Regions from separate parts of the Allobosea sp. P4_C6 genome, predicted to be linked through region 1. Evidence: riboswitches for the same ligand, from Rfam matches in the RefSeq annotation. Region 1 holds a riboswitch; each other region holds the start of a gene.
What was found. A riboswitch is a leader RNA that binds a small molecule or an ion and turns the genes downstream of it on or off. The one in region 1 is predicted to bind cobalamin.
Positions count from the first base shown of each region.

Region 2: it holds a riboswitch for cobalamin, as region 1 does, so the genes downstream of both, AC1DVA_RS09095 (TonB-dependent receptor plug domain-containing protein) here and AC1DVA_RS03485 (ribonucleoside-diphosphate reductase subunit alpha) in region 1, are expected to answer to the same signal.
Region 3: it holds a riboswitch for cobalamin, as region 1 does, so the genes downstream of both, AC1DVA_RS05230 (ABC transporter substrate-binding protein) here and AC1DVA_RS03485 (ribonucleoside-diphosphate reductase subunit alpha) in region 1, are expected to answer to the same signal.

Region 1 is NZ_JBFUIF010000003.1:122,367-132,574, forward strand. Features, by position in the region: gene AC1DVA_RS03460 (DNA polymerase III subunit delta') at 1-439, shown strand, start outside; gene metG (methionine--tRNA ligase) at 461-2,029, shown strand; gene AC1DVA_RS03470 (TatD family hydrolase) at 2,286-3,086, shown strand; gene AC1DVA_RS03475 (MBL fold metallo-hydrolase) at 3,096-3,899, shown strand; gene AC1DVA_RS03480 (ribonucleotide-diphosphate reductase subunit beta) at 4,084-5,211, opposite strand; gene AC1DVA_RS03485 (ribonucleoside-diphosphate reductase subunit alpha) at 5,352-8,279, opposite strand; cobalamin riboswitch at 8,400-8,599, opposite strand; gene AC1DVA_RS03490 (sensor domain-containing diguanylate cyclase) at 8,747-9,970, opposite strand; gene AC1DVA_RS03495 (O-antigen ligase family protein) at 10,169-10,208, shown strand, end outside.
Region 2 is NZ_JBFUIF010000009.1:86,124-96,331, forward strand. Features, by position in the region: gene AC1DVA_RS09065 (ABC transporter permease) at 1-712, shown strand, start outside; gene AC1DVA_RS09070 (ABC transporter permease) at 717-1,547, shown strand; gene AC1DVA_RS09075 (ABC transporter ATP-binding protein) at 1,544-3,178, shown strand; gene AC1DVA_RS09080 (NAD(P)-binding domain-containing protein) at 3,178-4,656, shown strand; gene AC1DVA_RS09085 (NAD(P)/FAD-dependent oxidoreductase) at 4,675-5,961, opposite strand; gene AC1DVA_RS09090 (MalY/PatB family protein) at 6,105-7,289, opposite strand; cobalamin riboswitch at 7,504-7,701, shown strand; gene AC1DVA_RS09095 (TonB-dependent receptor plug domain-containing protein) at 7,790-9,766, shown strand; gene AC1DVA_RS09100 (ABC transporter substrate-binding protein) at 9,763-10,208, shown strand, end outside.
Region 3 is NZ_JBFUIF010000005.1:84,609-94,816, reverse strand. Features, by position in the region: gene rbbA (ribosome-associated ATPase/putative transporter RbbA) at 1-50, shown strand, start outside; gene AC1DVA_RS05265 (ABC transporter permease) at 52-1,185, shown strand; gene AC1DVA_RS05260 (alpha/beta fold hydrolase) at 1,286-2,407, shown strand; gene AC1DVA_RS05255 (bifunctional enoyl-CoA hydratase/phosphate acetyltransferase) at 2,413-3,360, shown strand; gene AC1DVA_RS05250 (acetate/propionate family kinase) at 3,357-4,463, shown strand; gene AC1DVA_RS05245 (protein-tyrosine phosphatase family protein) at 4,483-4,998, shown strand; gene AC1DVA_RS05240 (ABC transporter ATP-binding protein) at 5,108-5,893, opposite strand; gene AC1DVA_RS05235 (FecCD family ABC transporter permease) at 5,904-6,947, opposite strand; partial or broken gene AC1DVA_RS05230 (ABC transporter substrate-binding protein) at 6,944-7,974, opposite strand; cobalamin riboswitch at 8,244-8,454, opposite strand; gene AC1DVA_RS05225 (1-aminocyclopropane-1-carboxylate deaminase/D-cysteine desulfhydrase) at 8,489-9,493, opposite strand; gene AC1DVA_RS05220 ((R)-mandelonitrile lyase) at 9,543-9,938, opposite strand.

The sequences.
Region 1 (10,208 bases):
TGCGCTCGAGCGGATGGAGTCGCCCTTCGACGATTCGGCGCTGCTGCGCGCGGCGAAGCTCGCCGAAGGCTCGGTCAGGCGGGCGCTGACCTATGTCGATCCCGAGACTTTGGCGCTGGTCGAAGCGGTGAGGGCGAGGCTCGACGCGCTGCCCCAGGTCGACATTCCGGCCCTGCTCGCCCTCGCGGAGGATGTCGCCGGCAAGGCCGGCGAACGCGACTTCGCCGTGATGATCGAGACGGTCCAGGGCTGGATCTCGGACCACCTCCACGCGCATGCTGCAGCGCAACCGGCGCGCCTTGCACCACTGGCGGAGGTATGGGACAAGTTGGGCCAGGCGGCGCGCGAGGTCGAGACCTATAATCTCGACCGCCGGCCGCTGGTGATGACCCTGTTTCATGATCTGTCGGCTGCGGTTTCCCGTTCGCGCGCAGCGTGAAGCGAAGCTCTCGGACAGATGATGGCCACGGCCCCGAAATTCTACCTGACGACCGCGATCCACTACACCAACGGGCCGCCGCATATCGGCCACGCCTATGAGATGGTGGCGTCGGATGCGATCGCGCGTTTCAAGCGGCTCGATGGCTACGACGTCTTCGCCATGACCGGCACCGACGAGCACGGCCAGAAGGTGCAGCGCACGGCGGCGCAGAACGGCCTTTCGCCGAAGGAATTCGTCGACAAGATCGCGGCGCGCTTCCAGGAGATGGAGCAGGCTCTCGGCTGCTCCTTCGACCGCTTCATCAGGACCACGGACCCCGACCACAAGGTCTCGACCGACGAGCTCTGGCGGCGGATGGAGGCCAATGGCGACATCTATCTCGCCAAGTATTCCGGCTGGTACTCCGTGCGCGACGAGGCCTTCTACGGCGAGGAGGAGACGACGCTCCAGCCCGACGGCACGCGGCTGGGCGGGCAGGGCACTCCGGTCGAGTGGGTCGAGGAGGAAAGCTATTTCTTCCGCCTCGCCTCCTATCAGGACGGGCTGCTGAAGCTCTACGAGGACGTCCCGGACTTCATCTCGCCGGAGACGCGCAAGAACGAGATCGTCTCCTTCGTGAAGGGCGGGCTCGAGGATCTCTCGATCAGCCGCACGACCTTCGACTGGGGCCTGGCCGTGCCGGGCAATCCCAAGCACGTGATGTATGTCTGGGTCGATGCGCTCAACAACTACCTGACCGGCACGGGCTTCCCCGATCCGGAAAGCCCGCGCGCGCATTACTGGCCGGCCGACGTACACATCATCGGCAAGGATATCGTGCGCTTCCACACGGTGTACTGGCCGGCTTTCCTGATGTCGGCGGGGCTGCCGCTGCCGAAGCGCGTCTTCGGCCACGGCTTCCTGCTCAACAAGGGCACGAAGATGTCGAAGTCGCTCGGCAACGTCGTCGATCCCTTCGACCTCGCCGCGACCTATGGCGTCGACCAGCTGCGCTATTTCTTCCTGCGCGAGGTCTCCTTCGGCCAGGACGGCAACTATAGCCACGACGCGATCATCGGCCGGATCAATGCGGATCTCGCCAACGACCTCGGCAACCTCGCGCAGCGCTCGCTTTCGATGATCGCGAAGAACTGCGAGGGCGGGGTGCCGCCATGCGGAACGCTGACCGAGCCCGACGAAGCCATGCTCGCCATGGCCGATGGCGCGCTCGCGAAGGCGCGCGAGGCCATGACGGACTTCGCTCTTCATAGCCTGCTGGCCGATCTCTGGGCCGTGGTGGCGGAAGCGAACCGCTATTTCGCCGCCAACGAACCCTGGCGCCTGACCAAGACCGATCCGGCGCGGCGCGACACCGTGCTCTACGTCACGATCGAGGTGCTGCGCGAGGTCGCGATCCTGGTGCAGCCGGTGATGCCGGAGGCGGCGGGCAAGCTGCTCGACCTGCTCGGCGTCGCGGCCGATGCACGCAGCTTCGCGTCGATCGGAGCCGGACACCGCCTTGCCAGCGGCACGCCGCTGCCGGCGCCGAGCGCGATCTTCCCGCGCTATGTCGAGCCCGAGGACGGGCAGGCAGCCAAGAGCCTCTAACAAAACCCGGCGGGGTCTCGATGAGCTTTGGAGGAGTCGCATGCCAGGAGGAGCGCGCAGCCGATACCCGTCGGTATCGGCAAGTCGTTCCGACGCCGCAGGCGGCCCTCCAAAGCTCACCTTCGGCGCCGGGAATTCGGCCGCCCGCCGTGTCGCGGCGCTTGCCGATACCAATGGTATCGGCTTCACCCCGCTCCTGGCGGAGCGTTCGAATTGCCGGCGTCGAGACCCCGCCGGATTTTGTTAGAGGCTCTCGATGCTGATCGACACGCATTGCCATTTGGACTTCCCGGACTTCGCCGAGGAACTGCCGGCCTATGTCGGCCGGGCGGAAGCCGCGGGCGTCGGGCGGATGGTGACGATCTCGACACGCGTGGCGCGCTTCGCCGATTATGCCGCCATCGCCGAGCGGTTCGCGTCGGTCTGGTTCTCGGTCGGCACGCATCCCCACAACGCCCATGAGGAGCTCGACGTCACGGCCGAGCGCCTCGCGGAGCTGTCGCGCCATCCGCGCTGCGTCGCCATCGGTGAAGCCGGACTCGACTATCGCTACGATTCGAGCCCGCGCGAGGCGCAGGCGCAAGGCCTTCGCACTCACATCGCGGCTGCACGGATGACGCAGTTGCCGCTCGTCATCCATTCGCGCGAGGCCGACGACGACATGATCGCGATCCTGCGGGAGGAAACGGGGAAGGGCGCCTTCCCTGCGATTCTGCATTGCTTCACGGCCGGCGAGGCTCTCGCCATGGCCGGTGTCGAGCTCGGGCTCTACGTCTCCTTCTCGGGAATACTCACCTTCAAGACCTCGGAGAATCTGCGCCGCATCGCCCGGATGGTGCCGCGCGAGCGCCTGCTGGTCGAAACGGATGCGCCCTATCTGGCCCCTGTCCCGTTCAGAGGCAAACGCAACCAGCCGTCCTATGTGGTTGAAACAGCGAAGGTTCTCGCGGAAACCATCGGGGTTTCCTTCGACGAGATCGCCCGGATCACCAGCGAAAATGCCCGCCGCTGCTACTGGAAGATGGATCATGCCGCGCCCGTCGTGCAGGTCGCCTGATCGCACGCCATGACGCTGACGGTGACGATCCTCGGTTGCGGTTCTTCGGGTGGCGTGCCGCGGCCGGGTTCCGGCTGGGGCGCCTGCGACCCGGCCGATCCGAAGAACCGCCGGCGCCGCTGTTCGATCCTGGTAACGCGCTCAGGACCGGACGGCACGACGCGGGTCCTCGTCGACACATCGCCGGATCTGCGCGAGCAGCTTCTCTCGGCCGATGTGCCGGCGCTCGACGGCGTGCTGATGACGCATGACCATGCCGACCACACCCACGGCATCGACGACCTGCGCGGCCTTGTCCTGCATACGCGTCAGCGCATCCGAATCTACGCGGACACGACGACGGAAGCCTCGCTGCGTTCGCGCTTCGGCTATCTCTTCGAGACGCCGGCCGGCAGCTATTATCCGCCGATCCTCGATCTCGACCAGATCACGGCCGGACGAAGCCAGATCATCGACGGTGCCGGCGGGCCGATCACGGCATTGCCGTTCCGGGTCGAGCACGGGCCCAATTACGAGGCGCTCGGCTTCCGCTTCGGCGACCTGGCTTATCTGCCGGATGTCAGCCTCATCCCGCCGGCCGCGATGGGAGCCATGGCTGGCCTCAACGTCCTCATTATCGACTGCCTGCGCGAGACGCCGCATCCGAGCCATTTCCACCTGGAGCAGTCACTCGAGGCGATCGCGACACTGAAACCGCGACGCGCGATCCTGACCAACCTCCACATCGATCTGGATTATGCGAGCCTGTCCAGTCGCTTGGCGGACAATATCGATATGGCGTTTGATGGAATGACGGTGACGGCCGCGGCATAGGCCGAGGGAGCCAGCCGCTTCTCCGGGCAGCAAGATAGTTCCATAATATGTCTTATGCGAATCCAGGCTACCCCCTGCGCTGACCAGTCCGGTACCGGGTCATAACTACCGGCAAGCCCCGTCAGCCGCCTTTCGGGCCGCTGACGGAGATTGTCTTCAAGCTGGAGAACTCCAGCTCCTGCCCTCACTCCCAGCTGAGCGCGCCGCCGTTCTGATATTCGATGACGCGGGTCTCGAAGAAGTTCTTCTCCTTCTTGAGATCCATCGCCTCGGACATCCACGGAAACGGGTTCTCGGTCTCCCCGAAGACGGGCGCGAGGCCGAGCTGGGCGCAACGGCGGTTGGCGATGAAGTGCATGTACTGCTCGCAGAGCGCCGCATTCAGCCCGAGGAAGCCGCGCGGCATCGTGTCCCGGCCATAGGAGGCTTCCAGCTCGGCCGCATCGCGGATCATGCCGCGCACCTCGTCCTGGAAGGCCCTGGTCCAGAGATGCGGGTTCTCGATCTTGATCTGGTTGATCACGTCGATGCCGAAGTTCAGATGGATCGACTCGTCGCGCAGGATGTACTGATACTGCTCGGCGATGCCGACCATCTTGTTGCGCCGGCCGAGCGAGAGGATCTGCGCGAAGCCGGTGTAGAACCACATGCCCTCGAAGATCGCGTAGAAGGTGATCAGGTCGCGCAGCAGCGCCTGGTCGTTCTCGGGTGTCCCCGTGCTGAAATCGGGGTCCTCGATGCTCTGCGTATGCTTCAGCGCCCACGCCGCCTTGTCGGTGATCGAAGGCACCTCGCGATACATGTTGAACAGCTCGCCCTCGTCGAGGCCGAGACTCTCGACGATGTACTGGAAGGTGTGCGTGTGGATCGCTTCCTCGAAGGCCTGGCGCAGCAGATATTGCCGGCATTCCGGGTTGGTCAGGTGGCGATAGATCGCGAGCACAATGTTATTGGCGACGAGGCTCTCGGACGCCGCGAAGAAGCCAAGATTGCGCTTGAGCATGCGCCGCTCGTCCTCGGTCAGCCCGTCCTTCGACTTCCACAGCGCGATATCGGCCTGCATCGAGACCTCGGTCGGCATCCAGTGGTTGTTGCAGCCGGCGAGATACTTCTCCCAAGCCCATTTGTACTTTAGCGGCAGGAGTTGATTCACGTCGGCGCGGCAGTTGATCATCCGCTTCTCGTCGACGCTGACGCGCCCGCCGGTGCGGTCGATGGCGCCCAGCCCGGTGGCGTCGGCCGCGGGTGTCGGGTTGGTCAGGATGGCGGGGTTGGCCGGGGTCGCGGGCTTGGTGTCGGACCAGTCGAGCATGGGAAAATTCCGTTCGTGAAATGAAGGGCGTCATGCTCGGGCCTGACCGAGCATCTCCGGCCAAAGGAGGGGTCCAGCGCCCTCCTCCGGTCGAGATTCTCGGGTCTGCGCTTCGCTTCGCCCGAGAATGACGGCGGTTGTTACTGGCAGGCTTCGCAGGTCGGGTCGTCGATCGAGCAGGCGTTGGGCACGGCCATGCCGTTCTCCAGCGGGATATCGACCAGGATCGGCGCGGCCACGACAGGCGCCTTTGCTGCGACCGGCACGCCAGACGAGACCGCGTTGAGCTTGCCGTCCGTCCCCTTCAGCGTCGACTTCTCGACATGGGTCGCCGAAAGCGCGCGCAGGTAATAGGTCGTCTTCAGGCCGAGCCGCCAAGCCAAGCGATAAGCCTCGTCGAGCTTCCGGCCCGAGGGCTGCGCCATGTAGAGGTTGAGCGACTGGCCCTGGTCGATCCATTTCTGCCGGCGCGCCGCGGCGCGGATGAGCCAGCTCGTCTCGATCTCGAAGGAGGTCGCGTAGAGCGCCTTGAGGTCGTCCGGAACGCGGTCGATCCCGCTGACCTTGCCGTCATAGTATTTCAGGTCAGAGACCATCACCTCGTCCCAAAGCCCCCTCGCCTTCAGGTCGCGCACGAGCCCGGCATTCACCACGGTGAAGTCGCCGGACATGTTGGCCTTGACGTAGAGCTGGCTGTAGGACGGCTCGATCGACTGCGAGACGCCGACGATGTTGGAGATCGTCGCGGTCGGCGCGATCGCCATCGTGTTCGAATTGCGCATGCCGATGGTCTTCACCCGCTCGCGCAGCGGCTCCCAGTCCAGCGTCGCCGAGCGGTCGAGCTCGACATCGCCGTCGCGGGCTTCCGAGAGGATGTCGAGCGAGTCGATCGGCAGGATGCCCTTCGACCAGAGCGAGCCCTCGAAGCTCGGATAGCGGCCGCGCTCGGCGGCGAGATCGACCGAGGCCGAGATCGCATGGAAGCTGATAGCCTCCATGGAGCTGTCGGCGAAGGCGACCGCGCCTTCCGAAGCCGCCGGCAGGCGCAGGGTCTGCAGCGAGTCCTGGAAGCCCATGATGCCGAGGCCCACCGGGCGATGGCGCAGGTTGGAACGGCGCGCCTCCGGGATCGTGTAGAAATTGATGTCGACGACATTGTCGAGCATCCGCATGGCGGTCTTCACCGTCTTCGCCAACCGGGCCTGGTCGAGCCCCTCCGCCGTCACATGGGCAAAGAGGTTGACCGAGCCGAGATTGCAGACCGCGACCTCATCGGCCGAGGTGTTGAGCGTGATCTCGGTGCAGAGATTGGACGAATGCACGACGCCGGCATGCTGCTGAGGCGAGCGCAGATTGCAGGCATCCTTGAAGGTGATCCAGGGATGCCCGGTCTCGAATAGCATGGTCAGCATCTTGCGCCAGAGATCGAGCGCGGCCACGCGCTTGAACACCTTGAGCTCGCCGCGGTCGGCCTTGGCCTCATAGGCTTCATAGGCCGCCTTGAACGGCTTGCCGTAGAGGTCGTGCAGGTCCGGCGTCTCGTCGGGCGAGAACAGCGTCCACTGGCCGCCGGCCGCGACGCGCTGCATGAACAGGTCGGGAATCCAGTTCGCCGTGTTCATGTCATGGGTGCGGCGGCGGTCATCGCCGGTGTTCTTGCGGAGATCGAGGAACTCCTCGATGTCGACATGCCAGGTCTCGAGATAGGCGCAGACCGCGCCCTTTCGCTTGCCGCCCTGGTTGACCGCGATCGCCGTGTCGTTGGCGACCTTCAGGAACGGCACGATGCCCTGGCTCTCGCCATTGGTGCCCTTGATATGGGCGCCCAATCCGCGCACCGGCGTCCAGTCGTTGCCGAGACCGCCGGAATACTTGGCCAGAAGCGCATTGTCCTTCACCGCCTTGAAGATGCCGTCGAGATCGTCGGCAACGGTGGTCAGGAAGCAGGAGGACAGCTGCGGGCGGAGCGTGCCCGAATTGAACAGCGTCGGCGTCGAGGCCATGAAATCGAAGGACGACAGCAGATCGTAGAACTCGATCGCCCGCGCCTCGCGATCGATCTCGCGGATGGCGAGGCCCATCGCGACGCGCATGAAAAAGGCCTGTGGCAGCTCGAAGCGGTTCCCGCGGACATGCAGGAAGTAGCGGTCGTAAAGCGTCTGGAAGCCGAGATAGTCGAAATGCAGGTCGCGCTCGGGCTTGAGAGCGGTAGCGATGCGGGCGAGATCGAAACGGCCGAGTTCGGGATCGATCAGCTCGTTCTCGATGCCGGTCTTCACATAGGCATGGAAGTAGTCGGCATAACGCCCTGACATTTCGGCCTGCGTCGCCTGTTCGGCATGGCCATGGACGAAGCTCAGCGCCTCGCGCCGCAGCTTGTCGAGCAGGAGCCGCGCCGAGACCTGGGCATAGTTCGGCTCGGACTCGATCAGGGTGCGCGCGGCCAGGATCGGGGCGAGCGCCAGCTCGTCGAGCGAGATGCCGTCGTAGAGATTGCGCTGCGCCTCGGCGAGGACCGGTTCCGCCAAAACGCCATCGAGCCCGGCGCAAGCTTCGCGCACCACCTTGGCCAATCGCCCGGCATCGAGCGGCACCAGCACGCCGTCGGCGAGCTTCATCTGCAGCGACGGGGCTGCGGCTGCGGCGGGCTTCGCCTCGGCCAGCGCCCTCGCCCGCTCCCGCGTCCGCTCGTCGCGATAAAGCACATAGGCGCGGGCGACCTTGTGATGCTCGGAGCGCATCAGCGCGAGTTCGACCTGGTCCTGCACGTCCTCGATATGGAAGGTGCGCCCGGCATCGGCGCGGCGCGTCAGGCCGGCGACGATCTGCGTGGTGAGGTCGGCGACGATGTCGTGGATGCGGCGCGAGGCGGCGGCGCTCGAGCCCTCGACAGCCAGGAACGCCTTGGTCAGGGCCACCGCGATCTTGGAGGCGTCGAAGGGCGTGACCGCGCCGTTGCGGCGGATCACCTGGAAGCCCGGCTCGCTCGCAGCGGCGCGCGGCTGCGAAACGGTTTCGGCACTGTACGACGCCGGCGCAGGCCGTTCGGCTTCAACGGAAAGAGACATCGGCTCCAAACCCCAAGATCAAGATGTTGGGGGCAAAGGCCAAGGCGGACGCGTGGAAAGGGCGCGCGACAAAGAGAGGCCGCGACCTGCCAGCGCACCACCGGGACACCCCGCCCGAGGACGTTAACTAGGGTCGCGGCAGGTCTCCTGGCTCGCGGGTCGTCGTTCTCGTCCGTCTTCCCAAGGCCTTGCGACCTCAGTGACTTAACGCTGGACGAGAACTCACCGCTGACAGTTGCGGGGGCAGCGCCGGCTTCGCACCGGCTTCCCTCTTAGCTCTCGATCTTGCGATTCGAGAGACCGTGACCACTACATTTAGCGGTCATTTCCATTCATCCGTCAATTCTCGTATGTGCTGGATACAAGCCGTTGTGGAAAGCGGGGATGAATGGCTCAGCAGCTGCCGTCGAACCCCTGAAGTGCCGCGCACGCACACGCAACGCCACCGGCGCTCCATCTGAACCACCTCAGGCGAACTGAACGTCGATCTCAGGGCCAGCCTTGCGGACCACATGCGCGAAACGCGAGAAGTTATCGGCTTCGATGGCGAGCTTGAAACGGCTGGGCACCCCGGCCGAATCGATCACGGCAAGGCTGGCGCCCTCGTCGGAAAGGCGTTTGACGGTACAGTCTATCACCGAGCGGCCACCGTTGAACACGATGCTGCCGGCCTTGAGCACGCGCCGACCGAAGGGCGAGCTGCTCGCAGCGCCTGCATGGGCCGCAATGCAGCGATTGCGACCCGCGGTCTTGGCGGCATAGAGCGCCTCGTCAGCCTGCTGAAGCACGGCTTCGAGGTCCGATGCGGCAGTTGAAAGCGCCGCGATGCCGAAGCTCGCGGTCACGGCGAACGGCCCGTCGACGCCTTCGAAGCGCTGGGCGGCGATGCTTTCCCGCAGCTTCTGCGCGACGCTGAGAGCGGCCTGCAGCCCCGTATGCGGCAGCAGGATCGCGAATTCCTCGCCCCCTAGGCGCCCGATCAGGTCGCTCTGGCGCAGCAGGTCGCGGCAGGCGGCCACGGTGCCGGCCAGCACGGTGTCCCCGCCGGCATGGCCCTGCGTGTCGTTCACCGTCTTGAAGTGGTCGAGGTCGAAGGCGATACAGCTCGTCTCATGGCGATGGCGCAGCGCGAGGGCGATCGCCTTGCCGGCTTCATTGCGGAAGGCGCGGCGTGAGAGTGCGCCGGTCAGGACATCGGTGGACACCAGCAGACGCAACCGGAGCTCGTCCATCACGATCGCGGCGAGATCGGCGAGGATCGCAACATCCTCTCCATTGAAGGCGCGGGGCGCGGTGTCCATGGCGCAGAGCGTGCCGATATTGTGACCGCCCTCGCCTCGCAGCGGTATGCCGGCATAGAAGCGCAGATGCGGCGCGCCGGTGACGAGTGGGTTGTCGGTGAAGCGCGGATCGGCACGGGTATCGGGCACGATCAACGGCTCGCCACGGCGGATCGTGACATCGCAGAGCGCGCTACGCCGATCTCCTTCGCAATCGGACAAGCCCTCGCGCGACTTGAACCACTGCCGGTGGCCGTCGAGGAAGGTCACGGTCGCCATCGGCACCTTCAATGTGCGGCGAACGAGGCGCGTGATCCGGTCGAAGGATTCCTCTCCCGGCGTATCGAGGATGTCATACTGCGCCAGCTCGTCCAGGCGGGCCTGCTCGCTCGCGGCGGCGGGGACGGACATGGTTGCTCCCGATTCGATCTTATGCTTATGGCGCGAAGCTCAACGCGTCGGCGTAAAAGAGACGTAAACGGCAGCGTCGTCAGGTGCTTTTGCCGTCAGGCTGGCGGAGTTAGAGGCCCTTAATATGTCAGAGCCTACGGTGTCGACAGCCAGCCCGGCTCCCCGGAGCAAGGTCGTCCAGTCCAACGCGAAGCGGCCATGAGCGAGAGCGTCCAGGGCTCGATCACCAACCAGCCGG
Region 2 (10,208 bases), on a different contig from region 1:
CAAGCCGGTCGCCAGCGTCATCGCCGAGCGCCTGCCGGCGACGCTGCTGCTGATGGTTTCCGCCCTCTCCTTCGCCTTCTTCGCCGGCATCGTGCTCGGCGTGCTCGCGGCGCGCGACGTCAATCGCTGGCAGGACACGCTGATCTCGACGCTCGGCCTGATCTTCTACGCCACCCCCTCCTTCTGGTTCGGGCTGATGGCGATCGTTTTCTCCGTCCATCTCCAATGGCTGCCGGCCGGCGATTTCGAGGATATCGGCGCCGGGCTGACGGGCTTCGCCCGCACGCTCGACATCGCGCGCCATCTCGTCCTGCCGACGCTGACGCTTGGGCTGATCTACCTCGCCATCTATCTGCGGCTGATGCGCGGTGCGATGCTTGAGGTGCTCAACCTCGACTTCGTCCGCACCGCCCGCTCGAAGGGCCTCGACGAGACCCGCGTCATCACCCGCCACGTCCTGCGCAACGCCTTGCTGCCGATGGTGACGCTCATCGGCTTGCAGGCCGGCACGATGCTCGGCGGCTCCGTGGTCGTCGAGAGCGTCTTCTCGCTGCCGGGGCTCGGCCGCCTCGCCTATGAATCCGTGATCCAGCGCGACCTCAACACGCTGCTCGGCATCGTCTTCGTCTCGGCGCTGCTGGTCATAGTCGTGAACTTCATCGTCGACCTGCTCTATGCGCGGCTCGACCCGCGCATCGCGCCGGAGGGTTGAGGCGATGGATATCCTCAAGCGCTATCTCCGCAGCCCGGCCGCCGTGATTGGACTCATCCTCCTGCTGATCGTCATCGCGATGGCGGCGAGCGCCGGCTGGCTCTTCCCGCGCGATCCCCTCGCGCTCGCCGGCCGGCCGCTGCAATGGCCGCTCGCCAATCCGCGCTTCCTGCTCGGGACCGACAATTCCGGCCGCGACATCGCCGCCCAGATTTTTTACGGCGCGCGCATCTCGCTGCTGATCGGCATCGTCGCCACCGTCATCGCAGTCGCGATCGGCATCGTCATCGGCGCGCTCGCCGGCTTCTACGGCGGCAAGGTCGATACCGTGCTGATGCGCATCACCGAGGCCTTCCAGACCCTGCCGAACTTCCTGCTGCTGCTGGTGCTGGTCGTGGTCTTCGGCTCGACGCTGACGACCGTGATGGTGGCGATCGGCATCGTCTCCTGGCCGGCTCCCGCCCGGCTCACCCGCGCCGAGTTCCTGTCGCTGCGCAACCGCGAATTCGTGCAGGCCGGCCGCACTATCGGCCTGCCCGACATCAAGCTGATCTTCGGCGAGATCCTGCCCAACGCCCTGCCGCCGGTGATCGTGTATGCCAGCGTCGTCATGGCGGTCGCGATCCTGCTCGAAAGCTCGCTCGCCTTTCTCAAGCTCTCCGATCCCAACGTCGCCTCCTGGGGCAATCTGATCGGGCTCGGCCGCGATGTGCTGCGCGTGCAGTGGTACGTCTCGGCCATTCCCGGCGTGGCGATCCTGCTCACCGTGCTCGGCGTCTCGCTCGTCGGCCAGGGCTTGAACGACGCCCTCAACCCGAGGCTCAAGGGACGATGAGCGCGATCCTTACCCTCGACGGACTGACAGTCGGCCTGCCCAGGGGCGCTGACCGGCCGCATGCGATGCAGGATGTCTCGCTGGAGCTGAATGCGGGCGAGATCGTCTGCGTCGTCGGCGAATCCGGCTCCGGCAAGTCGATGACGGCCAATGCCATCATGCGCCTGCTCCCTACAGGCGTTGCGATAGAGCGCGGCCGCATCCTCTTCGAGGGCCGCGATATCGCGACCGCCAGCGAAGCGGAGATGCGCAGGATTCGCGGCGCCGGCATCGCCATGATCTTCCAGGAGCCGATGACGGCGCTGAACCCGCTGCGCAGCATCGGCGACCAGATCGGCGAGATGCTTGGCATCCATACCGATCTCGGCAAGCGCGCGATCGCGGCCCGCGTTCAGGAACTGCTCGTGGAGGTGCAAATCCCCGAGCCGGAGCGTGCGGCGAAGGCCTATCCGCATGAGCTCTCGGGCGGCCAGCGTCAGCGCGCCATGATCGCGATGGCGCTCGCGCTGGATCCGAAGGTGCTGATCGCCGACGAGCCGACGACGGCGCTCGACGTCACCACCCAGGCGCAAATCCTGAAGCTCATCCGCGAGTTGCAGGCGCGCAAGGGCACCGCAGTGCTCTTCATCACGCATGATTTCGGCGTCGTCGCCGAGATCGCGGATCGCGTCATGGTGATGCAACGCGGCCTCGTCGTCGAGCAAGGCGAGCCCGAGACCGTCCTGAACCACCCCGCCCACCCCTATACGCGCCAGCTCATCGCCGCCGTTCCGGCCCTGAAGCCGCCGCCGCCGCGCCCGCTTTCGGACGAGGCGATCCTGACGATCGAAAACGTCTCGAAGACCTATCGCACCGGCGGCTTCCTCGGCCGTGGCCAGCGCGTCACCCACGCGGTCAAGGACGTCACGCTCACCCTGCCGAAGGGCGCGACGCTCGGCATCGTCGGCGAATCCGGTTCCGGCAAGTCGACGCTGGCGCGCTGCATCATCCGGCTGATCGACCCCGACACGGGCGCGATCCGGCTCCAGGGCGAGGATCTGACCAAGCTGTCCCGCGCCGAGATGCGCGCGCGCAGCCGGCATATCCAGATGGTGTTCCAGGACCCCTTCGCCTCGCTTAACCCGCGCCGCAAGGCCGGCGATCTCGTCGCGCAGGGGCTCGTCGTCAACGGCATGCCGCGTAGGCAGGCGCTCGAACGCGCCCGCGAACTCTTCGGCCTCGTCGGGCTCGATCCCGCTGCGGTCGACCGCTACCCGCACGAGTTCTCCGGCGGCCAGCGCCAGCGCATCGGCCTGGCGCGTGCTCTGGCGCTCGAACCCGATGTCCTCGTCGCCGACGAGCCGGTCTCGGCGCTCGATGTCTCCGTGCAGGCGCAGGTGCTGAAGCTGCTCGCAGACCTGCGCGAAAGGCTCGGCCTCTCCATCGTCCTCATCACGCACGACCTGCGTGTCGCCGCGCAGGTCTGCGATCTGATCGCGGTGATGAAGAACGGCGAGGTCGTCGAGGCCGGGACGGTGGCCGAGGTCTTCGGCCAACGCCGGCACCCCTATACGCAGGCCCTGCTCGCCTCGATCCCCGGGCAAGGCTTCGGCACGACCGAAGCCACCCGCGAGTCGGCGGAGGTTTCGTGATGAAGCGCATCGCAACGCCAGTGCCGATCGCCGACGGTCTTGCCCGCCACGAAGCGCGGGTGAAGCGTGACCTAGCCTTGCTCGGCATCCCGGCCAAGCCCTGGCTTCATCCCAAGGCGATGGCAGACGGCGAGCCGGTCCTCGACGTCGCCATCATCGGCGCCGGCATGAACGGCATCGCCGCCGCCTCGGCCCTGCTGGCCAAGGGCATCGTCAACATCAGCCTATTCGATGCCAACGAGCCCGGCCGCGAAGGCCCGTGGAACAGCTATGCGCGCATGGACACGCTGCGCTCTCCCAAGACGCTGACCGGGCCGGCGCTCGGCATGCCGGCGCTGACCTTCGCCGCCTGGTACAACGCCAGCTTCGGCGAAGCGGCCTGGGAGGCGCTCTACAAGATCCCGAACGCCGTCTGGGTCGATTACCTCAGCTGGCTCCAGCGGGTGCTCGCCCTGCCTGTGCAGCACCGCACGGCGCTGACGAAGCTGCGCCCGCATGACCGCCTGCTTGCACTCGATCTGAAGACCGCCGAGGGAACGAAGACCGTATTCGCCCGCCATGTCGTCCTCGCCACCGGGCGCGGCGGTGCGGGCGGCGATCTCTGGCCGGATATCGTCCCGCGCGACCTCAAACCCGCTTTCGCGGCCCACAGCAACGACCCGATCGATTTCGAGCGACTGCGCGGTAAGTCGATCGGCGTCATCGGCGGCAGCGCCTCGGCCTGGGACAATGCTGCCACCGCTCTCGAGCAAGGCGCGGCGAACGTAGAGATGTATCTGCGCCGGTCGCATCTGCCGCAGATCAACAAGGGCCGCGGCTCGGCGACCCAGGGCTTCTTCCACGGCTGGAGCACCCTCACCGACGCCGACCGCTGGGCACTCGCCGCCTATCTCGACGACATGCTCGCGCCGCCACCGCACGAGACCGTGCTGCGTGCGCTGAAATCCAGTGGGCTTGGCATCCGCTTCCGGCATCGCGTCGCTTCGGTCAGACGCGAGTCCGGGCAGGTCGTGCTCGACATCGACATGCCCGAGGGCCGCATCGAGCGCCGCCACGACTTCCTCATCGTCGCCACGGGTTTTCAGGTCGACGCGGCGCGTATTCAGGAACTGTCGGAATTCGCCGGACATATCGCGCGCTGGAGCGACCGCTATACGCCGCCGGCCGAGCTTGCACGCCCGACATTGGCGCAGGCGCCCTATCTCGGACCGGGATTCGAGCTCCTGCCCAGGGATGCCACCGCGCCGGCCGAACTCTCCCGCATCCATCTCGTCAACCACGGAGCCAATGTCAGCCATGGCGCGATCGCGAGCGACATTCCGGGCGTCGCGATCGCCGGCGAGCGTGTCGCGCAGGCCCTCGCCGCCGCCTTCTTCAGGGAAGACAGCGCCACAATCAGGCGCGATCTCGAAGCCTTCGAGGAGGCCGAACTGAAGGACACGCCCTTCTTCCGGCCGGAGGATTTCGCGCGCTCCTGATGCGGGACAGAAACGCGATCAGCGGGGCGCGTCGGCTTCGCCGCTCTTCGCCTGCCCTTGCGTGATCAGGCGGGCGCTGCGGTGGCCGCTGACATAGATCCACAGCCAGTTCAGCGCGACGGCGAGGCGGTTCCGCAGGCCGATCAGGAAGAAGATGTGCGCGACGCCCCAGGTCCACCAGGCGATGCGCCCCTTCAGCTTGATCCAGCCGAAATCGACGATCGCCGCGCGCTTGCCGATCGTCGCGAGATTGCCGGCATTGCTGTAGGCGAAGGGCGGCGGCGCGGCCTCGCCCTTCAGCCGCGCCTTGATCACTCCGGCGACGTAGCGCCCCTCCTGCTTGGCCGCTGGCGCGACGCCGGGCACCGGCTTGCCGTCGGCCGAGACGACATGGGCCGTGTCGCCGACGACGAAGATATCGCGCTGGCCGGGTACCGTGAGGTCGGGCTCGACCATCACCCGCCCGGCCCTGTCGGCCGGCGCGCCGAGCCACTCCGCCGCAGGCGAAGCAGCGACGCCCGCCGCCCAGAGGATCGTCCTGGCCGGCAGGAAGGCGCCGCCGAGTTCGATCCCGTCCGCGGTGCAGTTCGAGACAGCGTGACCGAGCTTGATCTCGACGCCGAGCCCGATCAGCGCCCGCTCCGCATAGGCCGAGAGGTCCTCGGTGAAGCCAGCCAGGATGCGCGGGCCGGCCTCGACCAGGATGACGCGTGCGGAGCGCGTATCGAAGTTGCGGAAATCGCCGCGCAACGTGTCATGCGCCAGCTCGGCGATCGTGCCGGCAAGCTCCACCCCGGTCGGACCTGCGCCGATGATCACGAAGGTGAGGAGCTCGGCGCGCCGGGCAGCGTCCGTCTCCCATTCTGCCTGCTCGAAGGCCGAGAGAATACGCCGCCTGATCTTCGTCGCGTCTTCGAGCGTCTTCAGCCCGGGTGCGTAGGGCTCCCACTCGTCATGGCCGAAATAGGAGTGTCGTGCCCCGGTCGCCAGGATCAGGCTGTCGAAGGCAAGCGGCGGCTCGCCCTCGATCAGCACCGTCTTCACCCCCGCATCGACGCCGACGACGCTGCCCAGCAGCGTGGTGACGTTCTTGTATCGCCGCAGCAGCGAACGGGCCGGCCAGGCGATTTCGGAGGTCGGCAGCGACGCCGTCGCGACCTGATAGAGCAAAGGCTGGAAGAGGTGATGGTTACGCCGGTCGATGAGCGTGATCCTGACCGGCTCGCCGGCGAGATTTCGCGCCGCCTCCAGCCCGCCAAAGCCGGCTCCCACGATGACGATGTGATGGGGCGTGCCGGCCGTCATGGGCTACCCAACCTGAAACAGGCTGCGACGGCGATATCTGGAGATGCGTCTCATGAGTTCTCCCGCTTCACCAATAAGCCAGTGCCGCCTTTGCGAGAAGCGGGGAGATGGCGCGGGACGACAGAACCGTCCCGCATTCGGCGCTATTGCAGATCGCGGAACGCTTCCTTCAGCCGCTCGACGGCCTCGATCACGGTGGCGCGCGGCGTGGCGAGGTTGAAGCGCAGGAAGCTGTCGCCCCCCGCCCCGAAGCTCGCGCCATGGTTCACCGCGATCTTCGCCTGCTTCTCGACGCGGGCGGTGAATTCCGCCGGCTCCATGCCAGCCCCGCCGAAATCGACCCAGGCGAGATAGGTCGCCTCGAGCGGCATCGAACGCAGGCCGGGAATGGCGTTCACCCCGTCGTCGAACAGCTTCCTGTTGCCGTCGAGATAGGCCACGAGCCGGTCGACCCAGGCCGCACCTTCGGGGCTGTAGGCGGCGGTCGCCATCGCCATGCCGAAGGAATTGGGCGAGATGCCATGGGCGTTCATCCGGGCGCGGAACCGCTCGCGCAGCGGCTCGTCGGGAATGATGACGTTGCCGACATGGGCGCCCGCGATGTTGAAGGTCTTGGTGGTCGCCGTCATCATCACGAGGCGGTCCGCGATTTCAGGCGCAGCCAGCGGCATGACGGTGTGCCTGGCGCCCGGCATGACCAGATCATGATGGATCTCGTCGGCGACGAGGATCAGGTCGTGGCGCTTGCAGAAGGCCGCGATCTCGCGGAGTTCGTCGCATGTCCAGACGCGCCCGCCCGGATTGTGCGGCGAGCACAGCATCAGCATCCGCTCGCGGCCGGTCATCTGCGCATCCCAGCCGGCGATGTCGAGGACGTAGCGGCCCTCCTCGATCGGCAGCCGGCACTCCACGACCTCCCGGCCGGCCGAGCGGATGATGCGGGCGAAGGCGTGGTAGACCGGCGTCATCAGCACGACGCCATCGCCCGGCGCGGTGAAGGCATCGACGCAGAGCGCCGTGCCATTGACGAGGCCATGGGTGGTGAAGATCGCTTCCGACGCCACGTCCCAGCCATGGCGGGTCTTCATCCACCAGCGGATGGCGTCGCTATTGGTGCGGTCGTCGCCGAAATAGCCATAGACGCCGTGGGCCGCCATGCGCTCGACCGCCTGCTGGACGCAAGGCGGCGGCCGAAAATCCATATCGGCCACCCACATGGCAATGCCGTCTGAAGCGGCAACGCCATAATACTTCTCCATCGTGTCCCATTTGGCCGAATGGGTCCCGCGGCGGTCGATCTGCTCGTCGAAGTCCGGCAACCTAAGCATCGTCATCCTCGGCAACAGCAGAGCGGCCAAGCCGCGGAAAGCGCCGAGAGATGGTGATTCCGACCCGGCCCGTGGCTTCTGTTCTGCCGCGCCGGCTCGCGGGCGTAAACCGGCGCGATCGCGACGGCTGGCCTCCGGATACGACATGGCGCGCGATCTCCCGCCCCCGTCCTTACCTTTGGTTAAACCTATTTGACGACGACACTTTTCCGCCGTAATCGTCACCGGGACGGTTCCCTCACGGGATCAAAAGGGAACGCGGTGCGGGTGGCCAGCCACCCCATGCCGCGGCTGCCCCCGCAACTGTAAGCGGCGAGCCTTTCGCCATACGCCACTGGGACCTCGGACCTGGGAAGGCGGCGAAGGGCATGGACCCGCGAGCCAGGAGACCTGCCGTCAGCCGTGGTCACACGCGAACACGTTCGGACGGGGTGCGCCGATCGCTGATTTGACTGTTTGCCGCCTTTTGCGCGGCGATGGGAGATCGCGTTCGCGGTGACGTGCCACTGACGTCAACGCCCGAGGTCTCCATCGTGATCCCCGCCCTTCCAGCCGCAGAACGCGGCCGCCTGCTGCTATGCGTTTCCTTCCTCGCACTGGCCTGCTCCGCCCCGACACTCGCCCAGAACGCACCCGCCCCGCTCGCGCTCGACGAGATCGTTGTCAGCGCGACCGGCACGCCGACCCCGGCGCGCGAGATCGCGAGCTCCGTCACCGTCATCACCGCCAGGGAGATCGAGCAGCAGCAGCGCCGCACCCTGCCCCAGGCTCTCGCCACCGTGCCCGGCCTCAACATCGTCCAGACAGGCGGACCGGGCGGCCTGACCTCGGTCTTCATGCGCGGCACCAACTCCAATCACGTCAAGGTTCTGATCGACGGCATCGAGGCGAACGACCCCTCGACGCCCAACCGCTCCTTCGATTTCGGCTCGATGCTGACCGACGACATCGAGCGCATCGAGGTGCTGCGTGGCCCGCAGAGCGGCCTGTACGGCGCCAATGCGATCGGCGGCGTCATCTCGGTCACCACGAAACGCGGTGAGGGGCCGCCCAGGGCGACCGCGCGGGTCGAAGCCGGTTCCCACGGCACCTTCAACCAGTCCGCCGGTTTCAGCGGTGGCGACGATCGTTTCAACTATGCCTTCAACGTCGCGCATTTCCGCACCGATGCGACCGACGTCACGCCGCCGAACCTCGTCCCGCCCGGCCGCCGCATCAATCCGAATGCCTTCGACAACTACAGCTATTCCGGCCGCATCGGCGTCGCGCTCGGCGACACGCTGACGCTCAACTGGGTCGGCCGCTATCAGGACGGGCAGTTGCGCTATACCGGCGACACCGGCTTCCCGAGCCGCCCCGCCCCTTATCGCTCCCTGCAGAACTACGCACAGGCCTTCACACGCGGCGAGGTCGTCTGGGATCCGTTCGCCGGACGTTTCGTCAACACCTTCGGCGTTTCCTACACCAACCAGGACCGGGCGACGCGAACGGCCAACGGCACGACCGGCATCCTCGGCCTGCCCAACGAAAACCTGGGCGAGCGCACCAAGGTCGACTGGCGCGGCAACCTCGAGATCACCAAGGGCCACAACCTGATCATGGGCCTGCAATACGAGCGCGAGCGCTTGGACACCGCGAGCCTCGTCGCTTCCAACGGCAACAAGGCCGCCTACCTCGAATATCAGGGCAATATTCAGGACCGCTATTTCCTGGCGGCCAACATCCGCCACGATAATGACGACAGCTATGGCGGCCACACCACCTATCGCATCGCGCCCGCGGTGATCGTCCCGGGCATCGAGACCAAGCTGAAGGCGAGCTACGGCACCGGCTTCAAGGCGCCGACGCTGAGCGAGCTCTTCATCGACTATCGCCCCGGCTTCAATTTCTTCGGCAACCCGAACCTGAGCCCGGAAGAAAGCCGCGGCTGGGATATCGGCTTCGAGCAGCCGCTCTTCGACAAGCAACTGCAGTTCGGCGGGACCTGGTTCCAGAACGACATCGACAACCTGATCGTCACCAACACGGCACGCAACTCCTACGCCAATATCGGCAAGGCGCAGACCAAGGGCGTCGAAGCCTTCGCCGCCCTGGAGATCTCGCCGCAGTTCCGCATCCGCGCCGACTACACCTTCACCCTCGCCAAGGACGAGATCGCGCGGCAGGAATTGCTGCGCCGCCCACGCCACAAGGCGAGCGCCACCGCGACCTGGACGCCCACCGATAAGCTCACCTTCTCGGCGACGCTGCTCTATGTCGGCTCATGGGTCGACGGCAATCGCGACTTCTCGGTCCCGCGCATGAACGCGAAGGGCGCGACGCTGGTCAATCTCGCCGCCGAGTACAAGGCGACCGACAAGGTCAGCGTGTTCGGGCGGATCGACAATCTCTTCGACAAGCGCTGGGAGAACCCCGTCGGCTTCCTCGTCCCGGGCTTCGGCGCCTATGGCGGCATCAAGGTGGCGATCGGCGGATGACGCCGTTCCGCGCCAGGCATTGGCTGACCGGCTTGTGCGCTCTCGCCATCGCGGCCTTCGCCGCCATGGCGTTTGGCGCGTCGCCAGCGGCGGCGAAGCCGGCGCGGATCGTCTCGCTCAACATGTGCACGGACGAACTCGTCCTGCGCCTCGCGCCGCCCGAGCACATCGCTTCGATCACCTGGCTCTCGCGCGATCCGCGCAACGCCAATATGGCAGAGGCGGCACGCGCGATCCCGGTCAATCACGGCCTCGTCGAGCAGGTGCTCGCCTCCCGGCCCGACCTCGTCATCGCCGGCGCCTACACCACCCGCGCGACCGTCGGCCTGCTCAAGCGGGTCGGCATGCGCGTGCGCGAGTTCGGCGTGCCCCGCAACATCGCCGAAATGCGCGCGCAGATCGCGGAGATGGCGGCGCTGCTCGGCGAGGAGGAACGCGGCGC
Region 3 (10,208 bases), on a different contig from region 1:
TGCTCTTCCTCGTCGTCGCCCAGTTGGCGCTGCGCAAGCAGGAGAATTAAGATGGCGGCGCTCGTCATCCACCTCCAGAACATCCTGCGCCTCATGGTGAAGGAATTGCGCAGCCTGCGGGCCGACCCGATCATGCTGGTGCTGGTGGCCTACACCTTCAGCATTGCCGTCTACACTGTAGCGACCGGCGTGAAGCTGGAGGCGCGCGATCTGACCATCGGTGTCGTCGACGAGGACCAGTCCGAGTTCTCGCGCTCGCTGCTCGGCGCCTTCGGCCCGCCGCTGTTCAAGGTCTCGAAGCGCATCGCCGCCACCGAGATCGACGCCGAGATGAATTCCGGCCGCCTCGTCTTCGTGCTCGAGATCCCGCCCAAGTTCCAGGCGGACCTGCTGGCCGGGCGGCAGGCGGTGCTGCAGCTCAACATCGACGCCACTGCGATGACCCAGGCCGGCAACGGCGCGGTCTATATCCAGCAGATCATCGCCCAGGAGATTTCGAACCGGCAGGCCGGGCGCGAGACGACGACCGCGCTGCCGATCAATCTGGTGGTGCGGGCGCGCTTCAACCCCAATCTCGACTCCGGCTGGTTCAGCTCGGTCATGCAGGTGCTCAACAACGTCACCCTGCTGACCATCATCCTGACCGGCGCGGCGCTGATCCGCGAGCGCGAGCAGGGCACGGTCGAGCATCTCCTGGTGATGCCGGTCACGCCGGTCGAGATCATGCTCGCCAAGATGGTGGCGAATGCGCTGGTCATCCTGGTCGCGGCGGTGGCCTCGCTCCTTCTTATCGTCGAATGGGCGCTGGGCGTGCCGATCGCAGGCTCGCTCCTGCTCTTCGTGTTCGGCACGGCGATCTATGCCTTTTCCGTCGCAGCGCTCGGCATTCTGCTCGGCACGCTGGCGACGACGATGGGGCAGTTCGGCCTGCTCGCGATCCCGGTCTTCGTGGTCACGCAGCTTCTGTCCGGCGCGACGACGCCGATGGAGAGCATGCCGCTCTGGCTGCAATGGATCATGCGGATCTTCAGCCCGACGCCGCATTTCGTCGCCTTCTCGCAAGGCGTGCTCTATCGCGGCGCGGGCCTCGACATCGTCTGGCCGGAAATCGCCAAGATCATCGCCATCGGCGCGGCCTACTTCGCTTTCGCGCTCACGCGGTTCCGCAAGGTGATCTTCTCCTGAGGGCCGCTCCATCGTCCGGTGCTGGCCCGTCCGCACCGGTTGTCATCGCCCTGTCGGCTTCCTAGTGTCCGAGCTGACGGGAGGAGATCTGGATCCGCTTATGACCGCCCGCAAGAAGACGACGCGTGCCGCGCAACTCGCCGCAGACCGCCCCGCCGAACTCAGCCTGCCCTGGTTCTGGCCCGTCGATGCCGCCTTGCGCCTGACCGAGCGCAATCTCGATTTCCTGTCCGAGGCGGTGAAGATCACCCGCCCGCCGCCGCCGGACTGGGCCACGCCCAACACGGTGCGCCTGGACCTTCAGACGATGCGATTGCGCGAATTCGGCAAGCCGCGTGCCGATGGCGTTCCCGTCCTGATCGATGCGCCCTATGCCGGGCACGGCGCGACCATTGCCGATTACGACAAGGGCCAGAGCCTCGTCGAGACGCTGCTTTCGAACGGCATCGACCACGCCCTCGTCACCGACTGGAAGCCGGCGACGCAGGAGATGCGCTATTTCAGCATCGACACCTATCTCGCCGAGTTGAATGCCGCGATCGACGATCTCGGCGGTGTCGTGCATCTGGTCGGCCTCTGCCAGGGCGGCTGGCTGAGCGCGATGCTGGCGGCCCGCTTTCCGGGCAAGGTCAGGTCGCTGGTGCTGGCGGGCTCTCCGATCGATGCCGATGCAGGCGATGGACCGATCAAGCAGATGGCGCAGACCATGCCGCTGAAGAGTTATCGCGACATGGTACGGCTCGGGCGCGGGCTGATGCCGGGCCGTTTCATGCTCGCCGGCTGGAAGAACATGCATCCGGAGGAGCACTACGTCGACAAGTTCATCCGGCTCTACCAGAATCTCGCCGACAGGAACTATCTCGACCGGACCGAGACCTTCGCGGCCTGGTACGAGAACCCGCTCGATCTGCCTGGCGTCTACTATCTCCAGGCCATCGAGCAGATCTTCAAGGAAAACCGCTTCGCAAAGGGTGAGTTCGTCGGGCTCGGCCGGCGCCTGAGCCTGAAGGATGTCACCTGCCCGGTCTATCTCCTCGCTGGCGCGGCGGACGACATCACCACCAGCGAGCAGGTCTTCGCGGCGGAGGATCTCGTCGGGACGCCGAAAAAGAAGGTCGAGAAGAAGCTGGTGCCCGGCGGCCATATCGGCCTGTTCATGGGCCGCAAGACGCTTGGCGAAACCTGGCCGGGGATCGCCCGCTGGATCGCCGAACAGGATTAGATGCCATGAAGACGCTGTCCGCTTCCGAATATCTCCAGCTCGCGCTCGGTCGGTGCCAGGATCTCCCGGCGGTGCGCACGGGCGTGGTCCATCCCGTCAAGGCCAATGTGATCGAAGCGGTGGCCGATGCGGCCGGCGAGGCGTTGATCGAACCGGTCCTGATCGGCCCGGCCGCCCGCATCCACGCTGCCGCGCGGGAGGCCGGCATCGACATCTCGCCCTGGGAGCTCGTCGACACCGAGCATAGTCACGAGGCCGCGGCGAAGGCCGTCGCACTGGCGGCGGGCGGCGAGCTCGGCGCGCTGATGAAGGGCTCGCTGCATACCGACGAGCTTCTGGGTGCCGTCGTACGGGCCGATTCCGGGTTGCGGACCGAGCGGCGCATTTCCCATGCCTTCGTGATGCATATCGAGAGCTATCCCAAGCCCTTCATCATCACCGATGCGGCGGTCAACATCTCGCCGGATCTCGCTACCAAGGCCGACATCGTCCAGAATGCCGTCAATCTCTGGCATGTCGCTCTGGGCGGCCTCGACGATCTGCCGAAAGTCGCCGTCCTCGCGGCGGTCGAGACCGTCAACCCCCACATGCCGGCGACGCTCGATGCCGCTGCGCTCTCGAAGATGGCCGAGCGCGGCCAGATCACCGATGCCATCGTCGACGGGCCGCTCGCTTTCGACAATGCGATCAGCGCCGCGGCGGCGAAGGAAAAGGGCATCGTCTCCGCCGTTGCCGGCCATGCCGACATCCTTCTCGTGCCCGAGATAGAGGCCGGCAACATGCTGGCCAAGCAGCTCACCTTCCTGAGCGGCGCCGATGCCGCCGGGATCGTGCTCGGCGCGCGCGTGCCGATCATCCTGACCAGCCGGGCCGACAATCTGCGTGCGCGGCTGCTCTCCTGCGTTCTGGCCGTGCTCCTGGCCGATGCGCGCCGCACGGGGCGGATCAAGTGATCGATACGATCCTCGTCCTCAACGCCGGGTCTTCCAGCCTCAAATTCCAGGTCTTCCGCAGCGACGACCTCGGCGTGCTCGCCCGCGGCAAGGCGGTGCGCCTCGGCGAAGCCGAGCCCGCGATGGATGCAAGCCTTGCCGACGGCAGGCGCGAGCGCATCGCGTTGCCGCAGGCCTGCGACCATGACACCGCGCTCTCCGCCGTCCTCGCTTTCGTCGACCGGCATGACGATGGCTGGCGGATGCAGGCCGTCGCCCATCGCATCGTCCATGGTGGCGAGAACTATGCCGAGCCGGTCGTGGTGACGCCGGCTGTCTTCGCTGCGCTGGAGGCGCTCTCGCCGCTGGCGCCGCTGCATCAGCCGCACAATCTCGCTGCGGTAGCGGCTGCGCAGCGCCTGATGGGCGACGTGCCCAACATCGCCTGCTTCGACACCGCTTTCCATGCCGGGCACGATCCGCTCACCCATAATTTCGCGCTCGAACAGGGGCTGCGCGACAAGGGCATCCGCCGCTACGGCTTCCACGGCCTGTCGTATCAATGGCTGGAGATGGTTCTGGCCGAGCAGCATCCCGATCTCCACGCCGGGCGCATCGTCGCCGCCCATCTCGGCAATGGCGCGAGCCTTTGCGCCATCCGGGGTGGCCGCAGCATCGACACGACCATGGGCATGACCGCGCTCGACGGCTTGCCCATGGGCACCCGAAGTGGCGCGCTCGATGCCGGCGCCGTGCTCTACATGTTCCAGAGCCTCGGGATGAGCGCGGAAGAGGTCTCGAACGCCCTCTACGAGCAGTCGGGCCTGCTCGGTCTTTCCGGCTTGAGCAACGATGTCGAGACGCTGCTCGCGAGCGACGATCCGCAGGCGCGTTTCGCGCTCGACTATTTCGCGCTGAAGGTCGCGCAATTCGGCGCCGCGATGGCCGCTGCCATGGGCGGCATCGACGGCTTCGTCTTCACCGGCGGCATCGGCGAGCATGCCGCGCCGGTCCGGTACGCCATCCTCGAGCGCCTTGCTTTCCTCGGGAACTTCAAGGTTCTCGTCATTCCGGCCAATGAGGAGCGTGTCATGGCCGTTCAGGCGAAGGGGTTGATCGCCTGAACGTCACAGGAGAGATCCAATGAGCAGCGCCGGTTCGGGCTTCATGCGACGCGTCGATTTACCCGCTGAAATCGCCGGCAAGCTCTGGCTCGGACCGATGCCGGGCCGTTTGCGGTCGCTGGCGGACGATCTGGCAGATCTGCAGCGGCAGGGGATCGCCCGCGTGATCTGCCTGACGCCATCGGACGAAATCCGGCTGAAGTCGCCGGACTATGCCGCGCGGCAGGACGATCTCGGCATCCCCGTCACAAGCTTTCCGATCGGCGATTTCGGCGTTCCCGAGGATGGCGGCGGCTTGAAGACCCTCGCGCAAGAGGCTGCACGCGACCTGAAGGCGGGGAGGGCGCTGTTCCTGCATTGTGCAGCCGGCATCGGGCGGACGGGCATGGTCGCGACCTGCATCCTGGTCGCGCTCGGCCTGAGCGGAGATGCGGCGATCAGCGCGATCACTGCCGCCGGCTCGGGCCCCGAGACGGATATCCAGAAGCGCCTGGTCGCCCGCTACGCCGAAGAGGCGCTGAATTCCGGCCGCTGAACCTGGCGCTTATTGCTAGAAATACATGTCATCCCGGATCTGTGCTTCGCTCCGTCCGGGATGATGGCGTGGTTCCGAGCTGGATAAGCACGCTCCAGCACACGCCCAGTCACACTCCCGGCTGGTCCCGATCGAGGTCGACCAGGTATTCGATATGCCGGCGCCCGGCATGGCCGGGCTTGATCGCCACGGCCACGCCGAACACGGTCCGGATGGTCTCTTCCGTCAGCACGGCTTCCGGCGTGCCCGCCGCCAGCAACCGGCCATGATGCAGCAGCGCGATCTCGTCGCAGAACAGGGCGGCGAGGTTGAGGTCGTGCAGCGCGACGATGCAGGTGATGCCGAGCCGCCGGATCAGCGTCAGGATCGAGAGCTGATGCTGGATGTCGAGATGATTGGTCGGCTCGTCGAGGATCAGCTCGCTCGGCTCCTGCGCCAGCGCCCGCGCGATATGGACGCGCTGGCGCTCTCCGCCCGAGAGCGTGTGCCAGGGCTGATCATGCCGGTCTTCGAGGCCCACCCGCACCAGCGCTTCGGTGACGGCTGCCTCGTCGGCGGCGCTCCACGAGGCGAGCGCGGCGCGATGCGGCGTGCGGCCGAGGCGGACGACCTCGCAGACGGAGAGCTGGATCTCGGTCGTGGCCTGCTGTTCGACGAAGGCGAGCCGCTGTGCCAGTTCGCGGCGCGGCACCCGGGCGATGTCGCGCTCGTCGAGCGTCACCACGCCGCTCGCCACCTTGCGCAATCGGCAGAGCAGCCTGAGCAGGCTCGACTTGCCGGAGCCGTTGGGGCCGATCAGGCCGAGGATGCGCCCCGGCGCCGCCGCGAGCGTCACGCCGTCGACGATCATCCGTCCGGCCGCGCTCCAGCGCACGTCCTGCGTCGCGAGCGTCATGCCGGCTTCCTCACTCAGGTCTCCTGGCGCGATAGAGGATCAGCGCGAAGGCCGGCGCCCCGAACAGGGCGGTGACGACGCCGATCGGCAGGATCTGCTGCGGTACCAACACGCGCGAGAGGATGTCGGCGAGGATCATGAAGACCGCGCCGATCACGAGGCAGGCCGGCAGCAGGCGGGCATGGCCAGAGCCGACGAGGAAACGCGCGGCGTGCGGGATGACGAGGCCGACGAAACCGACCGTGCCGACGATGCTGACCATGGCGGCGGTCATCACCGCCGTCGTCGCGAACAGCACGATCCGCACGCGCAGAACCGCGATGCCGAGCGAGGCGGCGGCGTCGACGCCGAAGGCGAAGGCGTCGAGCGCCTTGGCGTGCAGCATGCAGACGCCGAAGCCGAGCAGGGCGACCGGCGTCGCGATCCACAGATCCGGCCAGCGCACGCCGCCGAAATTGCCGAGCAGCCAGAACATGACGCCACGCGCCTGCTCGGCGCTGGCGAGTGTCATCACGATGGTTGCCGTCGCGGCGTTGAAGAGTTGCGAGGTCGCGACGCCGGCCAGGATGACGCGGTCGCTGGCGCCACCCGCTCCGGTCGCGAGCAGCGCGACGACTGCCAGCGCCGCGCAGGCGCCGATGAAGGCGCCCGTCGACAGGCTGATCGCCACGCCGCCGATGCCGATGCCGAGGATCAGCACCGCGACGGCGCCGGTCGAGGCGCCGGCGGAGATGCCGAGGATATAGGGTTCGGCCAGCGGATTGCGCAGCAGCGCCTGCAGGATTGCGCCGGAAAGCGCGAGCGCCCCGCCGCACAGGCCGGCCATCAAGGCCCGGCTCAGGCGGTAGTCGAATATGACGCCCTGCTGGATCGCGCTGACCGGCAGGTCGAGGTCGAACAGCCCGTTGCCGAGCGCCTTGACGGCGACCTGAAACGGGATCGCCATCTCGCCGATCGTCACCGCCAGCGCCACCGACAAGGTGAGTGCCAGCAGCGACAGCAGCGCGAGACCGATCCGCGCCGGCCAGTTCGGACCGTGGGCGGCGTGGCTCAAGGGGCGATGCCGAAGCTCGCGATCGCCTTGGCGAGCGTCTCGATGCCATCGACCGTATCGAGCCCGGCGCGAGTGGCCCCGACGTCGATGATGACGACGCGGTTGTTCTTCACCGCGTCGAGCTTGCTGGCGACGGCATCCGTCTTCAGGAATTCGAGCTTCTTCTCGATATCGTCGGCCGGGAAGCGGCGGCGGTCCATCCTGACCGTGACGATCACGGCCGGGTTGGCGGCGGCGATGCTCTCCCAGCCCACCAGCGGCCATTCCTCGTTGGTGGTGATGATGTTGCGCGCCCCGAGCTGCGACAGGATATAGGCCGGCACGCCGTTCTTGCCGGCCATGAAGCCGTCGCCCTTGATGTCCTTGCTGGAGAACCAGACGACCACGGGCACGTCCTGCGCCTTCAGCTTTGCGACCTGCTCGACGGCCTTGTCCTCGCGCGCCTTGAGCTCGGCGACGAGCTTCTCGGCGCGGTCGGAAACGTCGAAGATCTGCCCGAACTCGCGGATGTTGCGATAGACGAGCTCCATCGAGAACATCTGCGTCCGCACGCCGTCGCCGGGGCCGGAATTGTCCTTGCCGACGCAATCGGTCGGCGAGACATAGGTCGGCACCTTCACCTTGTGGAACTGGTCGCGCTTGCCGACGATGCCGTTCGGCCCGAGATGCCATTCGAACATCGCGGTGACGAGGTCGGGTTCCTGCCCGACGACGGCCTCGAAGCTCGGATCGTTGTCGGCGAGGCGCTTCACCTTGGCGTTGACGGGCTCATAGGGCTTGGCGACCGAGAGAACCAGACGGCGGTGCCGACGACACGGTCGCCGAGGCCGAGCGCATAAAGGATTTCCGTCTGAGTCTGGCCGAGCGCGACGACGCGCTTGGGCGGGGCGGCGAAGGTGATCGTCTCCCGGCAGTTCTCCAGCGTCAGCGGATATTGCGTCGGAGCTGCCGAGGCGCCGGCAGTGAAGAGGACGCCGCCGGCCGCCACGGCGAGCAAGGCGGGAACGAACTGGAAGGCACGACGCATGAACGGGACCGGCTTGGAGAGGGCGTCACGGCAGCGGAGCAGCGAGGCCCCGGCGCAACGGACATCAAGTGTAACAATGTTGCATTTCTCATAGGTCGCGCGACGCGGGCGCGTCAAGTGACGTGCGGCCTGCGCGGCGGCATCAGCGGATATCGTGGACATGGATTTCATCGCTCCCCGAATGAGCGCGGGGAGTCTGGGCGGATACGGCCGGATGCGGGGTCTGGGGACGCCGCCGACGCGCATCCCTCCGGAACACCCCGCCCGAAAGACGTCTCGCGATCGCGGCAGGTCTCCTGGCTCGCGGGTCGACGCCTGATCCGCCCGGCCTTCCCAGTGCGCGGGGCACCAGTGGACGATGGACGGAAGGCTCGCCGCTTACAGTTGCGGGGGCAGCCTCGGCTTCGGCGAAAGGCGCCTCACCGAATTCCCTCTTAGCTCCGGGGTGCGACCCGGAGAACCTCGATCGACCGGCACCATAGGGCGGCGCCGAGGCGCGTCAAGCGGGCAGACGCTACGTCACCGTCCTGAACGATCCGAACTGCGAGAACAATGCGGCGGTGCCGCCGGTATGGATCACGCAGGCCGGCTCGCCGACGGCGATCCGGCCCTCGGTGAGCYCCTCGACGAAGCCGGCACAGGTCTTCGCCGTATAGACATGCTCGATGAGGATGCCCTCGGTGCGGGCGAAGGCCAGGATGGCGGCTTCCGAGGCCGGTGTCGGCACGCCCCAGCCGCCGCCGAGATGCTCCATGTGATACTGCGGCGGCGCCGCATCGAGAGGCGCGACATCGAGCCCCGTCCGGTCGCGCAGGCCCTCATAGATGCGCCGGACATGCTCCTCCAGCTCCGCTCGCTCGTATTCGACGCTGACGAGATGGACCTGGAAGGGATGCCCGAGCAGGGCATTGCCGAAGATGAAGCCGGCCTCTGTCGGCCCCATCGAGCCCGCGAGAAAGACGTGCCGGATCGGTGCCTCTTCCCGCTGCGACTGTTCATGCAGTTCGAAGGCGGCCCGGACATAGCCCATCGCGCCGAGCACGGGGTCGCCAACGATGTAGGGCTTCCGCCCCTGACGCACGAGTTCCGCCGCCGCTTCGGCGAGCGCTGCGTTGCGCTGGCTTTCATCGACCGCTCCGATAAAGCGCAGCTCGGCGCCGAACAGTCGGTTCAGGAAGGAGCGCTCGCGATTCTCCGGCGTATCCGGCGCATTGTGCAGGACGATGCAGTCGAGACCGACGAGCGAGGCAGCCGCGGCCGTGAGGCGGCAGAGATTGGAGGTCGCACCGCCTCCGACCAGAAGGATATCGGCCTTCTCGCGCAGCGCAGCGCCCAGCCAGTATTCGAGGCTCCGCAGCTTGTTGCCGCCGAGCGCGATCTCCATCAGGTCGTCGCGCTTGATGTAGACGCCGGGCCGGCCGAGCTTCTCCTCGAAACGGCGCAGCCTCTGGAGCGGCGTCGGAGCCTCGACGAGGGCATGGCGCGGCTCGCGCAAAAGGGTGGAAGGCTGAGGCGTCATCGTCCCGTTCGCGGTAGGACCTAGTCAGGCTGGCTCGATTGGGCGGCGATCAGCCGCCGTACTGGGCGTCCGAGACCTGCTCCAACCATTCGACGACCTTGCCGTTCTCGGCTTCCTGAATGGCGATATGGGTCATGCCCGTTGCCGGCGCCGCGCCATGCCAGTGCTTTTCGCCGGGCGGAAACCAGACCACGTCGCCCGGTCGAATCTCCTCGATCGGCCCGCCCCAGCGCTGCACCCGGCCGGCACCGCTGACTACGACCAGCGTCTGGCCGAGCGGGTGGGTGTGCCAGGCCGTCCGCGCGCCGGGCTCGAAGGTGACGCTGGCGCCCTGCACGCGCTCTGGCGCATGCGGATTGAAGAGCGGGTCGATCCGGACCGATCCGGTGAACCAGTCGGCCGGTCCCTTCCCGGACGGCCGGGAGCCGGCGCGCATGATCTCCATGGTGATCTCCTCGTCTCCGGCGCTGCGGAAGGCGCTCGGGATATTGCGACGATAGGCGCTCCGATGGGAATCGCCTCGTCTGCTACGGGCATAGACCGGGAAGCGCCGTGCCGACAGAGGCGTTCGGACTGAACGAGGCCGGCGCGCCTTGGCGGTGATGATCGGTTGAGCACCCCTGAGGGTTTGGCTCGCAAAGCGGGCGATTGATGCCGCTTTATTGTGCAAATCAGTTTCTTGGATGGCGTCATCGATGGCCTCGGCCCGCTGAGG